One region of the Thioalkalivibrio sp. AKL9 genome, then DNA from elsewhere that is predicted to be linked to it. Evidence: predicted binding sites of a transcription regulator. Region 1 holds the regulator's gene; each other region holds the start of a gene.
The links. Region 1 encodes FliA, which starts transcription of late flagellar genes. Its sites were predicted from a motif close to GCTAAAGTTNNNNNNNNNNCNGCCGATA; they were not measured.
Positions count from the first base shown of each region.

Region 1 (4,211 bases):
CGCCCGACACAGCCGCGTCCACGGGTGCCGGGGCACCGTCACCATGCAACGTATCCAGCAGGGCCTCGAACTCGTCGTCCGTGATCTCCTCCCCGCCGCCCACCATGGCGTCGCCGGGGGCCGAGGCCTGTGGCTCGGGGACGGGCTCCGGTTCAGGCGCGGGCGGCGCCGTGGTGGTATCTCCGGCCACGTCTTCGTTTTTTGCCATGCGCCGCAGGTCCTCGACCACCGCGGCATCGGCGGGGGTCGGGTCCACGCCGGAGCGCAGATCCCCGAACATGACGTTCAGGGAGTCCAGCACGCGGAGCATGGTGTCCATCAGATGGCTATCGGCCCGGCGCTCGCCGTTGCGCAGCAGATTGAAGACGTCCTCGGCGTGATGACACACCGTCACCAGCGGATCCAGGCTCAAGAACCCGGCGCCCCCCTTGATGGTGTGGAAGCTTCGAAAGACCGCATTCAACAGATCCCGATCGTCCGGATTCTGTTCCAGGTCGATGAGTTGCTCGTTGAGCCCCTCCAGCAGTTCCCCGGCCTCGATCAGGAAGTCCTGAAGGATTTCGTCATTGGGGTCGATGGCCATTCAGTCTCTCCGGTCCCGTGGCGCCAGTCGTATGGGGGGCACTGCTAGAAGCCCAGGCTTGATAGCAGATCGTCCACCTCGTCCTGTCCTTGAACGACATCTGCGCTGGAATCTTGAGTCTTGGGCACACTGGGGCCGTGGCCCTTGCGGTCCGCCTCGCGGTCTTCTTCGCCACGCTCCAGGGACGCTTCGGCCGCTTCGACCTGCTCCATGCGCCCGCTGGAGAGCCGAATCAGGGTAACGAGGTTCTCTTCGAGGTCGGTCACCAGCTGGATCACGCGGCGAATCACCTGGCCGGTAATGTCCTGATAACTTTGTGCCATCAACACCTCGGAGAGCAGCCGCCGCAATTCCTCGGCGTCCTCGCCCGCCTGCCCGAAAAAGCTGTCCAGCTCACGCGCGAAATCGCGGAATTCGTCCACCGAGAGCTGCCGGTTGCGAAAGCGCGTCCATTTGGCGGTCAAGTCGGCCGCCTGCTGGCTGAACGACTCGGCGATCGGCAGGCTCGACTCGATGGCGCCCATCGTGGCGTGCGCGGCCTGCTCGGTCATGGTGACCACGTAGTTCAGGCGTTCCTTCGCATCCGGGATCTCCGCCTGGGTCAGCTCTACCAGACGCGAGTCGCCACGGAAGCTTTGCAAGGCCTCGTGAAGGTCGCGCGTCAGCTTGCCCAGTTCGTCGAAGAGCTCGCGGTCGTATGGACGCGCTAGATCCTGCACCAGCGCGCGTGCCGCCGCGTCGTCGCCCGCCTCGAGCGTCTGCACCAGTTGCCGGGCCAGCTCGAGCTGGCCGTCGCGTGGGGGGTGTTCCTGTTCAGTCATGAGGAGCCTCTTGCTGGTACGGCGCCGAAGGAGCCGGGTCACGTCCACCCGCGCAAGCGAGACGGACGTCGTCCGTATTAATCACTGGGCGATGCTTAGCCCTGTGCTTCAATACGTTCGAAGATCTTGTCGATCTTTTCCTTCAGCGTTTCGGCGGTAAACGGCTTGACCACGTAACCGTTCACACCTGCCTCCGCAGCCTCCACGATCTGGTCGCGCTTGGCCTCGGCCGTCACCATCAGCACCGGCATCGACTTCAGGTTGGCATCCGCCCGGACGGCCTTCAGCAGGTCGATGCCCGGCATGTTGGGCATGTTCCAGTCGGTAATCAGGAAGTCGAAGTCACCATTTTGCAGCATCGGCAGCGCGGTGCTGCCGTCGTCGGCTTCCTGCGTATTATTGAAGCCAAGATCGCGCAAGAGGTTCTTGATAATGCGCCGCATCGTGGAAAAATCGTCCACGATGAGAATTTTCATTCCCTTGTCCACACGTCACTCCGGGATTCGTAAGGTGAGTTTTAGAATAACTGCAAAGCCGCGCCGTCTTCGAGCCACGACCCCATGCGCGCGCGCAGCCGGATGACCGCCTGGCTGCGAATCTGGCTCACGCGCGACTCGGTCACGCCCAGAACAGCCCCGATCTCGCGCAGATTCAGTTCTTCGGTGTAATACAGCGACAGCACCAGGCGTTCGCGTTCAGGCAGATCCCCAAGGGCCTCGGCCAACTCCTCGCGAAACTCGCCAGCCTCAAGGCTACGCGACGGAGAGACTTCCTGCCCCTCGATCACACGATCGGCCCCGTCATCCCCGCCACCCAGATCGTCCAGCGCAAACAGATGGGCCCCGGCGTGGTCCTTGAGCATGTCGTAATAGTCATCGATCGCCACGTCCAGCTCGGCCGCCACTTCGCTCCCACGCGCCGCACGCCCCTCGCGGGCCTCGACACTCTGGATCGCGGCGGCAATACGCCGGCTGTTGCGATGCACCGAACGCGGCGTCCAGTCACTGCGACGCAATTCGTCGATCATCGCACCGCGGATGCGGATTCCGGCGTAGGTGGCAAAGGTCGCCCCCTGCCCGCCCTCGAACTGCCGCGCCGCCTCCAGAAGGCCGATCATGCCGGCCTGGATCAGATCATCGACCTGGACCGAGGCCGGCAGACGGGCCATCAGGTGGTGCGCGATGCGATGCACCAGTTCAACGTGATCGGCAATCAACTTCTCGTGTCCACCGGTCGCGGTGGACGTCGCCTGGTAGCCGGAAAGTCGATTACGCGTCGTCATCATGCACTCTGCAGCATTCGTTCCACGAAGAACCCGACGCCCCCGTGGTCACCCCCACCAACCGGCCAACGGTCCACCGTGCGTGCCAGTTCGGCAAACGCCTTGCCGGCCGGACTGCCGGGATACTGCTGAACCACCGGTGCCCTTTTCTGCACGGACTTGCGCAGATGTTCGTCCATCGGGATATAGCCGGCCAGATCCAGGACCACCTCCGGCAGGTAATTGCCACAGACGGTATTGAGTTTCTGCATCAGCCGCTCCGCACCCTCGCGTCCGCTGACCATGTTGGTGACCATGCGGAAACGCCGCAGCCCGTGGTCACGATGCAGCACCTTGATCAGGGCATAGGCATCGGTAATCGAAGCCGGCTCGTCGCAGACCACCACAAGGGTCTCCTGTACCGCCCGGCAGAACGAAGTCACCGACTCCTGCAGGCCTGCAGCAGTGTCCACGATCAGGACATCCAGCGGCTTGCGGTAGGCGCTGAAGGCATGGATCAAACCCGCGTGCTCGGCCGGCGTGAGATTCGCCATCGCCGCGATACCGGAGGCCGACGGGACCACCTTCACCCCGTCCGGCCCCTGAACCAGGACATCGTCCAGGCTGTCCACCGCGCCGGTCACCAGGTCGTGCAGGGTGCGCTCCGGGCGCATCCCGAGCAACAGGTCCACGTTGGCCAGGCCCAGATCCGCATCGAACAGCATCACCTCGCGGCCCAACCGGGCCAGGCCGACCGCCAGATTGACCGACACGTTGGTCTTGCCCACGCCGCCCTTGCCCGAGGCGACCGCAATGACCTTCAACGGCTTGTTAGTGCGTGGCATAACGCCCCTTTCCAACCGGCTGAATCAGTTCCAGTGTGGCCGGCTCGGCCCCCTGCGCCGGGCGCAGCGGCGAGCGCGAGCGTCGCGGCGCTTCCATTTCGGCCAGCCGTTCGGCGGCCCAGGTCTCGCGGGCATTGCCACCCGCCCGCGCACCCTCGGCATCGTCGTCCAGTGCCAGGCGGGTCAGATACCCCGTATCGACCCGGTGAAAATCCTCGGCGATGCGCTGGCCATCGCTTACGAACCCAAGCCCCAGGTGCTGGTCCAGCAGGACCGACAGGACCTCGCCCAGCTGTTCTGCCTCGTCCAGTTTGGTCAGCACTAGCGCCGAGGGATCCGCCTTGCGAAACGCGTCCAGCACCCGCCGCAAGGTACTGCCCTGGGTCGTGGCCGACACAACCAACCAGCTCTCGGCACGAATATCCGGCGGCAGATGCGCGAACAGCGACTCCTCCTCCACCGCGCGCGGCGCCTGCCCGGCGGTATCCACCAGGATCAGGTGGCCATCGTCCACGCGCCGCGCCAGATCGCGCAGCTCGCGCGCATTCTGCAGCACGCGCACCGAGATCCCCGCCATCTGCGCAAAGGCTTGCAGCTGCCGTGTGGCACCGATGCGCTGGCTGTCCAGGGTCACCAGCGTAACCGAATCCGGTCCCATCCGACGGATCTGGCGCAACGCGATCCGTGCCAGCGTGGTGGTC
Region 1 is NZ_KB905104.1:150,422-154,632, forward strand. It holds gene D573_RS0102865 (chemotaxis protein CheA) at 1-583, opposite strand, end outside; gene D573_RS0102870 (protein phosphatase CheZ) at 628-1,404, opposite strand; gene cheY (chemotaxis response regulator CheY) at 1,500-1,880, opposite strand; gene D573_RS0102880 (RNA polymerase sigma factor FliA) at 1,922-2,689, opposite strand; gene D573_RS0102885 (MinD/ParA family protein) at 2,686-3,510, opposite strand; gene flhF (flagellar biosynthesis protein FlhF) at 3,497-4,211, opposite strand, start outside.

Region 2 (4,211 bases), on a different contig from region 1:
GCCGGCGGAGGACCGCCGGCTCGATGAAAGGCGCAGCCGCATCATGCGGCCAAAGGCGCCTAGTATATAAACCCTTTGGGGTTTACTTCATCTGCTGGGCAGCAAAGTCCCAGTTGACCACGGCCCAGAAGTTCTCGAGGTACTTCGGGCGCGCGTTGCGATAGTCGATGTAGTAGGCGTGTTCCCAGACATCGCAGGTCAGCAGCGGGGTCTTGCCGTCGCGCAGCGGATTGGCGGCGTTGGAGGTGTTGACGATCTCCACCGAGCCGTCATCATTCTGCACCAGCCAGGTCCAGCCGGAGCCGAAGTTGCCGACCGCGGATTCGTTGAACTTCTCCTTGAAGGCGTCGAACGAACCGAAGGCGCTGTTGATGGCATCGGCCAGTTTGCCGGAGGGCTCGCCGCCGGCGTTCGGGGCCATGCAGTTGAAGTAGAAGGTGTGGTTCCAGACCTGGGCGCCGTTGTTGAAGATGCCACCGGCCGGGGCCTTCTTGATGATGTCTTCCAGCGAGGCATTTTCGAACTCGGAACCCGGCAATAGGCCGTTCAGCTTGGTCACGTAGGTCGCGTGGTGCTTGTCGTGATGGTATTCCAGCGTCTCGGCGGAGATGTGCGGTTCCAGCGCGTTCTTGGCGTAGGGCAGATCGGGCAGTTCGTAGGCCATGAAAGACTCCTTGTACGGTGTCGTGAGAAACTGAGGCGGCGGCGCACCCGAACCGGGAGCGCTGCTTAACAGGACAACGATAGTCACGTTGCCCGGGCGATGCAATTTCCGATGATGCCGGTTGGTTTTCACCCCGGCGGATTTCCCACAAGACGAGGCGCATGGCGGATACTGACGAGACGGGGCAGGAAGGCGAAGCGGCGGTGGCGAAGGGCTCGACGGTGGACTGGCGGGCCCGGATCGGCCTGATCCTGGGCCCGGCGATCTTCGTGCTGTTCCTGCTGGTGCCGGCGCCGACGGGGTTCGATCCGGCGGCGTGGTGGGTGCTTGGGCTGACGCTGTTCATGGCGACCTGGTGGATCAGCGAGGCGTTGCCGCTGCCGGTCACGGCGCTACTGCCGATCGCGATCCTCCCGGTCCTCGACATCACCTCGATGGAGAACGCGACCGCGCCCTACGCGAACCCGATCATCTTCCTGTTCATGGGCGGCTTTGCGATCGCCTTGGCGGTGCAGCGCTGGGATTTGCACCGGCGCATGGCGCTGGCGATCGTGGCCCGTTCCGGGAATCGTCTGCACGCCCTGGTGGGGGCCTTCATGCTGGCCACGGCCGGGTTGTCCATGTGGGTCAGCAATACCGCGACCGCGGCGCTGATGCTGCCGATCGCCCTGTCGGTGCTGGGCCTGATCGAACGTGGTGCATCGCCACGGGGTCCGGGGGCGACTGCGGAGTCGCGGCGCCCGGCCCTGGCATTGTTGCTGGGGATCGCCTTTGCCGCGAACATCGGGGGCATGGCGACCATCATCGGCTCGCCGCCGAATGCCCTGACCGCGGCCTATCTCGGGGATCGCCACGGGATGGAGATCGGGTTTCTGGAGTGGATGACCCTGGGCCTGCCGCTGGCGGCGATCCTCCTGGCCCTTGCGTGGTGGCTGCTGACGCGCTGGGTGTTCCCGGTGCACCGGGTCGAACTGACCGGCCTGCGCGCCCTGCTGGACGAGCAGCGCGCCACGGTCGGGCGCTGGTCGACCGCAGAGAAGCGGGTGGCGGCGGTGTTCGTGCTGGTCGCGCTCGCCTGGCTGACACGGCCGCTGCTGGAGGGCTGGTTGCCCATCTCGCTGACCGATGCCGGCATTGCGATCCTGGGCGCCGGCTTGTTGTTCCTGATTCCCTCGGGTTCCATGGAACAGCGCAGGTTGTTGGCCTGGGATAACACCCGCGAGCTGCCCTGGGGCGTGCTGCTGCTGGTCGGAGGCGGCCTGAGCCTGGGGGCGGCCATCGAGTCCAGTGGTCTGGCGGAGCTGGCGGCCGATGCCCTGGTGATCGCGCAGACCTGGCCGCTGATCCTGATCATGGCCGGGGTGGTGTTGCTGACCATGACGCTGAGCCACGTAACCAGCAATACGGCCACGGCCGCGACGCTGTTACCCCTGGTCACCGCGTTTGCGCTGAGCATGGACGTGCCGGTCCTGATGCTGGCGCTCCCCGTCGCCTTTGCCGCTTCCGTGGCCTTCATGCTGCCAGTGGCGACCCCGCCGAATGCCATCGTGTTCGCCAGCAACCGCCTGCAGGTGCTGGACATGGTGCGGGGCGGGGCACTGCTTTCCGTGGTGGCGCTGGTGCTGATCAGCCTGGCGGTCTACGTCTTCGCCGAGGCCCTGCTGGTGTAGCCGCGGCGCGGATTCGTTCTGTGAGTGCCGTGTCCCCGACGTTCTTGTGGGGATGAAAAGCCTTCCATGCTCAAGTTCTAGGATTCGCCGCCGCTAGGGAGGACGAACGGCCCATTATTTTGCGAGCTGGCGCTGACCGGCAGACCGAAGGACGCACCGACATGTTCAACAATATTCGAATTGGCGTACGGCTCATGGTGGGCATCATCGGCGTGGTGGTCCTTGCCGTGGTGCTGACCCTGGTCGTGGTGATGAATGCCCTGGGTACGATGGCGGACAGGGCGGAGCAGCGGGAGCTGAACGACTTGGCTGGCCAGTTGCTGGATCGGCTGGACCAGGAGTCGGCGCGCGCGACCGCGATGGCGGAGACCGTGGCGCGTATCCCGGATGTGCAGGAGGCCATGGCCAATGGGGATCGCGATCGGTTGGCCGCGATGACGGTGCCGAGTTTCGAGTCCCTGAACGCCGATTACGGCGTGCGCCAGTATCAGTTCCACACGCCGCCGGCGACCTCCTTCCTGCGCGTGCATCGCCCGGATCGTTATGGCGACGACCTGTCCGGTTTTCGCCAGACGGTCGTCGACACCAACGACCGCCGCGCCCCGATCTCGGGCCTGGAAGAGGGCGTGGCCGGCCTGGGTATCCGCGGCGTGGTCCCCATCGCTCACAACGGAGAGCACGTGGGTTCGGTGGAGTTCGGGCTGTCCTTCGGCGACCCCTTCTTCGAGCAGTTCACCGAGGAGCTGGGTGCACCGGTCGCGCTCTACCTGCGCGATGAGGGTCGGTTCAACCGCTTTGGCGGGACCATCGAAGGCGAAGCGACCTTCAATGCGGCCGAGATGCGCGAAGTGCTCGAGGGCGAGCGCCTGGTGCGCAACGTGACCTACCAGGGCGAGCCGATGGCGGTGATCGCCCGGCCGGTGCGCGATTTCTCCGGCGATGCGGTGGGTGTGCTGGAACTGATGGTGGACCGCAGCGCCTACGTGACCATGACCCGCAACGCCACCGGCACGGTGGTCATGGTCGGCGTGATCGCGGTGGTTCTGGGCGCGCTGCTGGCCTGGTTCCTGACCCGCAGTATCGTGCGCCCGCTGTGCCAGACGGTGGAGCGTCTGGACGACATCGCCAGTGGCGAGGGTGACCTGACGCGCCAGCTGGAGGTGTCCGGCCGGAACGAGCTGGGCGATCTGGCGGTGGTGTTCAACCGCTTTGTCGAGAAGATTCGCGTGTTGATCCAGCAAGTGGCGGCGGGTTCCGATCAGGTCGCTGCCGCGTCCAACGAGCTGTCCGCGACCAGCGAGGAGACCAACGAGCAGGTGCGCCGCCAGAAGGCGGAGACCGACCAGGTCGCCACCGCGATGAACGAGATGACCGCCACCGTGCAGGAAGTCGCCCGCAATGCCGCGGATGCGGCGGCGGCCGCCCAGGCTACGGACCAGGACGCCGTGGCCGGTCAGCAGGTGGTGCAGAAGACGATCACCGCGATCAACGGCCTGTCCAGGCAGGTCGACAATGCGGCCGAGGTGGTCACCCGCCTGTCGCAGGATGCCGAGCAGATCAACAAGGTCCTGGAGGTCATTGGGGACATCGCCGACCAGACCAACCTGCTGGCGCTGAATGCCGCGATCGAGGCGGCCCGCGCTGGCGAGCAGGGCCGCGGCTTCGCCGTGGTGGCCGACGAGGTACGCACCCTGGCCAGCCGGACGCAGGACTCGACGCACGAGATCCAGCAGATGATCGAGCGGGTCCAGAGCGGTACGCGCGAGGCGGTGCAGGCGATGGAAGATGGGCGTTCCAAGGCCCACGAGAGTGTCGAGCAGGTGAACCTCGCCGGCGAATCGCTGAACGCGATTACCCAGTCGGTGACCCGCATCAGC
Region 2 is NZ_KB905110.1:149,930-154,140, forward strand. It holds gene D573_RS0109340 (superoxide dismutase) at 83-664, opposite strand; gene D573_RS0109345 (DASS family sodium-coupled anion symporter) at 826-2,334, shown strand; gene D573_RS0109350 (methyl-accepting chemotaxis protein) at 2,496-4,211, shown strand, end outside.
Region 2: the regulator FliA is predicted to act here: its motif matches at 2,403-2,430, upstream of D573_RS0109350 (methyl-accepting chemotaxis protein).

Region 3 (4,211 bases), on a different contig from region 1:
GTGACCATTGAGACGAAAATCGCCCCCGCTCACCTCCTTAGATAGCCCATATCCGCGATCAACACTGGCGAACATGCCCATGGATCATGTGTCCCCCTTGCTGGTCCAGCCGCGGAAACCTTCCCGGACGGAAAGGCAGCGTGCATACCCGAGGTCCCGCAGGAGCTCTGCGGCACGCAGGCTGCGGCGGCCGCTGTTGCACAGGCACAGCAGGATCTGGTCCTGGGTGACGTGGTGGCGGTTGATCAGGGAGATGAAGTGCTGGAAATCCCGCTCGTCCGGCTCGTCCGCATCCAGCAGTTCCTGTTCCTCCTCGGACAGCTCGCGACCCAGCAACTGCTTCAGGCGGAACAGGGGCACAGGGACGGCACCTTCTACCGCGCCTTCCAGCTCCAGTTCAAAGGGCTGACGGATATCCAGCAACACGGCCAGGCCGATATCGACCAGTTCGCGCGCCGCGTTCACGCTGATCTCCAGCTGCGGCTTGCTCGTTTCGTTCGCCATGCGTTCTCCTTTGATGTTCGCCTCTCTCTGAGGCCGCCTTCCCGGCTCCCGGTTCCCCCGATTGCACCGCCCGATCCACAACCTCGACATTGGACATCAGAAACCCGGTCCGGGCTTCTGTCATGCATGGGGTTTCACGCTCTGTGAAGCGGCCCCACGACATTTCAGACGGCGGGTTCTATGCTCCATGGATACCTGCCGCCTGAAACGGCGCACTGATCAGCGTTAGGGGCAGCATGCCGAACGACCGCGATATCGACCTGAGCCGCCACCACGAACCCCGTGATTTCTCCGACCGCGTCGCACGGGGCTTTACCTCGCTGATGCGATTCTTCGCCGACACCTTCTTTGCCCGGCGCTACGGACACCGCGCCGTGGGCCTGGAGACGGTTGCGGGCGTCCCCGGCATGGTGGGCGCCACGCTGCAGCACCTGCGCTCGCTGCGGCGCATGGAGGATGACCACGGCTGGATCCGCACGCTGATGGACGAGGCCGAGAACGAGCGCATGCACCTGCTCACCTTCATCGAGATCACCTCGCCCAACTGGCTGGAGCGCTTCCTGATCATCCTGGCGCAGGGCTTCTTTTACACGTTGTTCTTTATGATCTACATCATCTCGTCGCGTACGGCGCACCGGATCGTAGGCTACTTCGAAGAGGAAGCGGTCGTCAGCTACACCGAGTACCTGGAGGAAGTGGAGTCCGGCGGGCTCGATAACGTCGCCGCGCCGGCACGCGCAATCCAGTACTGGAACCTTCCGGAAGATGCCCGCCTGTCCGACGTGATCCGCGCGGTACGCGCCGACGAGGCAGGCCACCGGGACGTTAACCACGGCTTCGCCGACCTGCTCGGCAAGAAGGACTGACCCGGGCGCTCTCCCGCGACCTGACGGGGCCGGTTTTCGGGCGCTATCGTGTGGCCGTATGCGAACGACATGGAGACGGCCATGAACGACGAGACAACCGGCGGGACCGAGGGCGCACTCCCCCTGCAGCGGCTGGCAGGATGGGGGCTGCGCGGTATGGCGGTCCTGACGGGCCTGGGCGGGCTACTGACATCGGTGACGCTCTGGACGCTGGCACAGGAAACGCCGCAGGTGCCCTGGCCGGTCGCATCCCTGGTGTTGCTGCAGGCCCTCTTTGCCGTTGCGGTGCTGGCATGGGTCGTGCTCCTGTGGCGAAGGGCCCGCGCACTGGGCGCGCTGGAGACGCGGGACTATCCCGCCATCACCTGCGTTGTCGTCTGCACACGGCTGGTCGGCGAGCTGCTGGCGATTGCCTTCGTGCTGCTCGCGCTGGCGTTGTCGGTCATCTCCCTGACGGCGGTGGAGCCCTTTGCGGGCACCGCGGTGGCCGCGTTCGGCCTTGAAGCCGAGCTGGTGGAACCGGCGAGCTGGGGACTGGCCCTCCTGACGGCGATCCTCTGGCCCCTCGCCGGGTTGTTCGCGGGCGGTTTGGTCCTGTTCGCGGCCTACCTGTTCGCCGATGCCATGACGGCCATGCTGGAGTATGTGCGCGACGTGCGGCGCATCCGCGAGACCCTGTCGTCCGGACCATCCGCGAGATGAAGTAGAACGCGAGACCTTCGCGACCTTCCGAGACCTTCGGGGTCAAACCTTGCCTTTTGCTTGGTCAGCCGACCCCGCAGAAAACGCCGCTAAACCCCCGGAAAGTACGCCGCCAACCGCGCAGGCCCGACACCTGTTCGAACCGGCTGGGAGTGGACTGCTAGCGGACGTCGCCACGGGTGATCCATCTCAAGGTTTGGCCGGCCAGGCCGTTTACAGTGGTCATGGCCCGAGGTTGCGGGCTGCTCCCAATACAGGCCTCACAAGGACCGCCCATGAATTTCCGTTCGCTCTCTGTTCGATCCAAGCTGGTCATCACCATCGTGGTACCCGTGGCCGCGCTCCTGCTGTTGGCGGCCCTGGCTGCACGCGGCACAGCCAACATCGAAGAGGGCGTGCAGAACATCTATCACGACCGCGTCGTGCCCCTGCAGCAGCTGAAGACCATCGCCGACAACTATGCGGTGCTGGTCATCGACGCGGTCAACAAGGCGGACGCCGGACGGATGACGGCGGAAGAGGCACTCGCCGACGTCCGTGAGGCACGAGAAGAGATCGCCGAGATCTGGGACGCCTACCTGGCCACCACGCTGACGCCCCGCGAGCAGGAGCTCGCCGATGGCGCCCGTTCTCTTTTCCGCGCGGCCAATCAGGACCTGGATCGCCTGGAGGCCGCGCTGAACGGTATGTCCGGCAATGTCCAGGGCGAACTCGACGCCTTCAACGGCCCGCTGTACGACAGCATCGACCCGATCAGCGACCAGATCACCGAGCTGGTTGACCTGCAGATCGAGGTCGCCGGTGCGGAGGCCGAACGGGTGTCGGAGTTCTACGGCCAGGTGCTGGTACGCACCGGCGGCCTGATGCTGCTGGTGCTGATCGGGGTCGTCATCACCGGGGTGTGGACCTATCGGTCAGTGGCGCTCCCGATCGCGCACATGCGCGAGACGCTGGAGGGAATCGCCGGCAATCATGATTTGTCGCGCCGGGTGAATATCGGCGCGGACGACGAGATCGGCGCGACCGCAACCGCCCTGAACGGCATGCTCGACCAGTTCCAGGACTCCATCCGCGAGCTGCGCACCCTGACCGACCAGATGGCCTCGGCCGCCGAGCAGCTGTCCGCCGTCAGTACCCAGACCAACGGGAACATCGACCAGCAGCGCTCGCAGACCGAACAGGTCTCGACGGCGATGAACGAGATGGCCGCGACGGTGCAGGAGGTCGCGCGCAACGCCTCCGATGCCGCGTCCTCCAGCCAGGAAGCCGATCAGGAGTCCCGCGCGGGTGGCGAAGTGGTGCGCACGGTGGTCAGCGACATCGGACGCCTGTCGGGCGAAGTCGCGACCATCGAGGAATCCGTGCGCAACCTGGACGAGAAGGGGCAGCAGATTGGCTCGGTGCTCGACGTCATTCGCGGCATTGCCGAGCAGACCAACCTCCTGGCCCTGAATGCGGCCATCGAGGCCGCCCGCGCCGGCGAACAGGGACGCGGCTTCGCCGTGGTCGCCGACGAGGTACGTACCCTCGCCTCGCGCACGCAGGACTCCACGGCGGATATCCAGGCGATGATCGAGTCGCTGCAGGCGGGTACCCGCAACGCCGTCACCGCGATGGGCCGCGGCCGCGAAATGGCCGAGGCCACCAGCAACGACGCCGAACGCGCCGGCGAGGCGCTGGAATCCATCGTCCAGGCGGTCGGCCGAATCAGCGACATGACCACACAGATTGCCAGCGCGGCGGAAGAACAAAACGCGGTGGCCGAAGAGATCAACCGGAATATCTACGCCATCAATGACATCACCGGCGATACCGCCAACGGGGCCCGCCAGACGGCCACCGCCAGCCAGGAGGTCGCGGACATCGCCTCGCGCGTACGCGACCTGGCCTCCGCCTACCGCATTGGCTGACCCCCACGCTTATAGGGCACCGTGAGCTCGGCTTCGGGTCCAGGGTTGCGACTTGCCAGGCGGATCGCCACCGCCTTGCAAGAAAGTACCCGAAGAAGCGGATCCGTCAGGAGCAGCCGCGCGATCCGAGCTTGCGATGCGAAAAATGGGGGCTCGTCACAAGGCCCCAGGAACTCCAGCCGCCGAACGCACTCCCAGATTTAAGTTGCCCGCGATGCCTCCACCCGAC
Region 3 is NZ_KB905107.1:2,861-7,071, forward strand. It holds gene D573_RS0105855 (rhodanese-like domain-containing protein) at 85-504, opposite strand; gene D573_RS0105860 (alternative oxidase) at 741-1,370, shown strand; gene D573_RS0105865 (hypothetical protein) at 1,452-2,072, shown strand; gene D573_RS0105870 (methyl-accepting chemotaxis protein) at 2,348-3,982, shown strand.
Region 3: the regulator FliA is predicted to act here: its motif matches at 2,260-2,287, upstream of D573_RS0105870 (methyl-accepting chemotaxis protein).

Region 4 (4,211 bases), on a different contig from region 1:
TGGAAGATGAAACCCGTCGAGAAGGCGACACCGATGATCAGCCCGCTCTGGTAGTTGAGGCCGTCCTGGGCGCACAGGCGGATCCCCGCGACGAACAACAGGGCCAGCAAAATGAGCAGGAACGCGCCGAAGACGGGGCCTGGCAGCGAGATCATCAGCATGTTGAGCTTGGGAATCAGCGCGATCAGCGCGAGAAAGGCGGCGAAGTAGTAGCCGACCCGGCGGGCGGCCATGCCGGTCAGCTCGATCGAGGAGACGCCAATGCCATAGGTCGTGTTGGGCAGTGTGCCCAGGCTGCCGGCGATCATGTTGCCCAGGCCGTCCGCATACAGCCCGCCGCGCACGCGGTCGTGGTCGATCTTGCGCGGGGTGCGGTAGGAGTTGCGCTGCGCGACCTGGGTATCGCCAATGGACTCCACCGCTCCGACCAGGGTCACGATCGCGAAGGTCAGAAGCAGCGTGAACCAGGTGGGCGAGAACTCGAAATAAAAGCCGGGCCATTCCAGCGGCGGCAGGCCGAACCAGGCGGCCTCGGTGACCTCCGAGAAATCCGTGACGCCGAAGATCATCGCGACCACGATCCCGGAGCCCAGCCCCATGATGGGGGCCCACAGCCGCAGCAGGCGTCCGCCGAAGACCGCCACGAGAATGGTGAACCCGAGTGTGAACAGGGCCACCACCAGTGCCCGCCAGGTCCCCTCGTAGTCTCCTTCACCCTGCATCATGTCGGCTGTGGTGGGGATCACGCCGAGCACCACCAGCATGATCACGACCCCGCTGACCGTGGGCGTGATGATGCGGCGGAATAGCCCGAGATAGCGCGCGAACAGGAACTGTACCGGGGCCGACAGCACTGCAAGGGTGCCGACCAGCGCCATGCCGCCGACCAGGGCGGCCTCGATGCCCACGGCCAGGTAGGCGGTCGAGGTCCCCATGAAGATCAGGTAGCCCGATCCGATCGGGCCGACGCGGCGGACCTGAATCAGTGTGGCAAGCGCGCTGCCGATCAGGGCGGCGAATACGGTCCACTGGGTCGCGGCCAGATCGAGACCGATGGCGCGGGCCAGGATCAGGGGCGCGATGATGATGGTCGGCGCGACCAGCAACAGGCTCTGCAGCGCACTGATGGTGCATTTGACCGGAGGCGGGTGATCGTCCACCTCATAGAGGATCTTCGACTGCGAAGCTTCGGCCACGGTGCCCCTGTGCGCGGTTGGCGAAAGCGCGCAATCATAACAGCCACGTGGTGTCGGGAGCCGGGGGGTGTTGGTTGGGCGTTGCCCGCGAGTCGTAGGGGACCGGCAACCAGACAAAAAAAGACCCGGCGCAATGGCCGGGTCCAAGATCGTTCAGACACCCGTGTGATGGAGGGTTGTGATCTGAACGGCGGGTCACCGGCTGCCGTTGCCACGAGCCGATGATTTCCGCAACTTGTATAAGTGGACAGGCGGTGTGGAAACAGGTTCCTGCCAGCGGCTGAAAGAGTGTGGTGGCTGTCACATTTTCAGATGGGCACGGCGATCCCGCCGAGGTTCATTCATTTTTCGGGTTCTTTGTGGAGGCGTGATGCGCGGTCTTGAACAGATCCCCTGGCTGTATGACGGCCTGATGGCCGGTGCCGATCTTCTGGGGCTGCGCCGCTGGCGACGGCGCCTGGTCGAGGGCGCCGAAGGCCGGGTTCTGGAGGTCGGCTGCGGGACCGGGCGCGATCTGCCGCTGTACGCGGATCCGACGCAAGTGATCGGCATGGATCCGGACCTGGCCGCGCTGCGGAGGGCGCGACGCCGTGCGCCGACGGTCCCGCTGGTGGTGGCGAAGGCCGAGGCGCTGCCATTTGCGGATGGGGTGTTCGATAGCGTGGTCTCCGGCCTGGTTTTCTGCAGCGTCCAGGACCCGCCGCGGGCCCTGGGCGAGGTGCGCCGGGTGCTGGCGGACGGCGGCGCGTTGCGCATGCTGGAGCATGTGCGCCACACCCGCCCGCTGCTGGGACGGGCCCAGGACCGGGTGCAGCCGGCCTGGACCTGCGTCACTGGCGGTTGCCATCCGAATCGCGATACCGAGGCCGCGGTGGAGCAGGCCGGGTTCTGCATCGAACCCGAGGATCGCGTGGCCCGTGGCGTGATGCGGCGCTTTGCCGCGCGGGTCTGCCGAGCGCCCGAAGGTCCTGTCGGCCGCAACGCCGGGAAGACTGACTGAAGGTCGAGGGCCTTGTTCACCACGAAGGGCACGCAGGCGCGAAGAAGGGGAAGCATCGGCGACGAGAGTTCCGGTGCTGATCGTCGTTCGTGCGGTTGTGCGTTGAAAATTCTCCTGCGTGCGAAAAAATCGTGCATGGAGGCTCAAGTCTTGCGGGATGCGGCCGTCACCTGGGGCAGGCCCGTCGTCCTGAGCGCTGGTGGGCCTGTACATTCAGATTCCGGGAGTACCAGGATGGACGCAAGCGCGATTGCCGCAATGGCCACCCAGCAAAGCCAGCAGCAGCTGGCCATGCAGAAAGATGTGGCCCTGCAGAAGAAGGCGATGGAGTCGCAGGAGATGGCCGCTCAGTCGATGCTGGAGGCACTGCCCGACATTGGCGAGATGCAGGCCGCCACACAGGGTCTGCCGGCAAACGTGGGCACCAACATCAACACGACCGCCTGACGCCCCCCAGTCCTTTCGCCCTGCAAGGCCCCGGCGCGTTACTGCCCGGGGCCTTTTCGTTTCCTGATTAGCAACGAGCGTCAGCCAGGCTCAAGGCCCGTGCGGGCCCTGGTCTCCAGGCGCCTCCTACATCGTCCTCCCGGAAACCGCGCAGCGGTTATCCGGGATCTCCACGGTATGAGTGACCCGTACGTTGGGGCTAGAACGGCGTGTGGAGATCCCGGCTCTCCGCTGCGCTACGGCCGGGATGACGCGGAAGTATTTTGGTCCCGGGTGTCGGAGCCGCTGTGTCCGGATGCCCCCGTACCCCGCGATCACGCGGTCTTCCATCCAGAGCCGTCGCGCCCTGCGCGGCAGGCCGGGAGCCTGCCCTGCACCGTGCCCTGGGTGCCCTCTGTGGTTACACGCCCCGGTGTTTCCGTCGTCTCTTTGAGTGCTTCGTGGTGAACCCATTCAGGCGGCCGTCCGTTACTGCCGCTGCGCCTCGAACTCGATCATCAGTTCGACCTCGTCGCCAACGATGTCGCGGGTCAGGCCGTAGGTCATGCCGAAATCGGAACGATCAAAGCTGCCACGCATCGACGCCCCCAGCACGTACGGGCGGCCGAACAGGCCACCCAGCGGGAACGGGTAGCGCCCGACCTTGTTGATGGTCACGTCGAGATGGATGGTGCGGGTCTCGCCCAGCAGCTCCAGGCCGCCGCTCAGGCGCCCGGTGTTGTCGCCGGTGGGCTGGTAGCGCGTGGCGGTGAAGCGCATCTCCGGGTATTCCTCGACGTGCAGGAAGTCCTCGTTGCGCAGGTGGTCGTCGCGCTCGGCGTGGTTGGTGAACACGCTGTCGGTCTTGATGACGAAGAAGCCGCCCTCCAGTTCGCCGGAGTCCGGGTCGAAGGTGAACTCGCCCTCGGCCTCCAGGAACATGCCCATGACCTTGGCGTAGCCGGCGTGATCGACCAGGAAACCGACTGCGAAGTGGTCGGGGTCGATGACCCAGCGGTCGGCATCGGCCAGGGCGGCAGCGGGCAGGGCGAAGGTTGCGGTCAGCAGGCAGGTCAGGAGCGTGGAGCGCAGGCGGCTGGAAAAGCGGTCGTTGCGGGCGTCAGTCATGACACACCTCCGGTCGGTGGCGGTACAGCCAGTGGATATCCACGGCAAAGGACAGGCCGAGGGCCAGTAGCCCGGCCAGGGCGATGGTGATGCCGGCGCTGGCGGGCAGGCCGGGGATCAGCACCAGAAGCAGCACCACGGTCTGCAGCACGCAGACGGTCTGGCGGCGGCGGCTGGGTGGCAGCGCCCCGGCCAGCCAGGGCCAGGGGCGGGCGGCCAGCACGAAGGCATAGCGCATCAGCCCGATCAGGATCACCCAGGGGCCGACCGCGGTCATCTGCCAGGCGAGCACGGACAAAGCCAGGATCATCGCTGCGTCCAGTTCCATGTCGAAGCGGGCCCCGAATGCGGTGGCGCTGTCGGTGCGCCGCGCGACGGCCCCGTCGAGCCCGTCCAGCAGCAGGGCCAGGCCCGCCAGCGCAATCACCCAGAGGGCCAGCGATGGGTCACCCGTGGCAGGG
Region 4 is NZ_KB905106.1:180,944-185,154, reverse strand. It holds gene D573_RS0105770 (uracil-xanthine permease family protein) at 1-1,196, opposite strand, end outside; gene D573_RS0105765 (class I SAM-dependent methyltransferase) at 1,567-2,196, shown strand; gene D573_RS0105760 (putative motility protein) at 2,431-2,643, shown strand; gene D573_RS0105755 (YceI family protein) at 3,112-3,750, opposite strand; gene D573_RS0105750 (CDP-alcohol phosphatidyltransferase family protein) at 3,743-4,211, opposite strand, start outside.
Region 4: the regulator FliA is predicted to act here: its motif matches at 2,338-2,365, upstream of D573_RS0105760 (putative motility protein).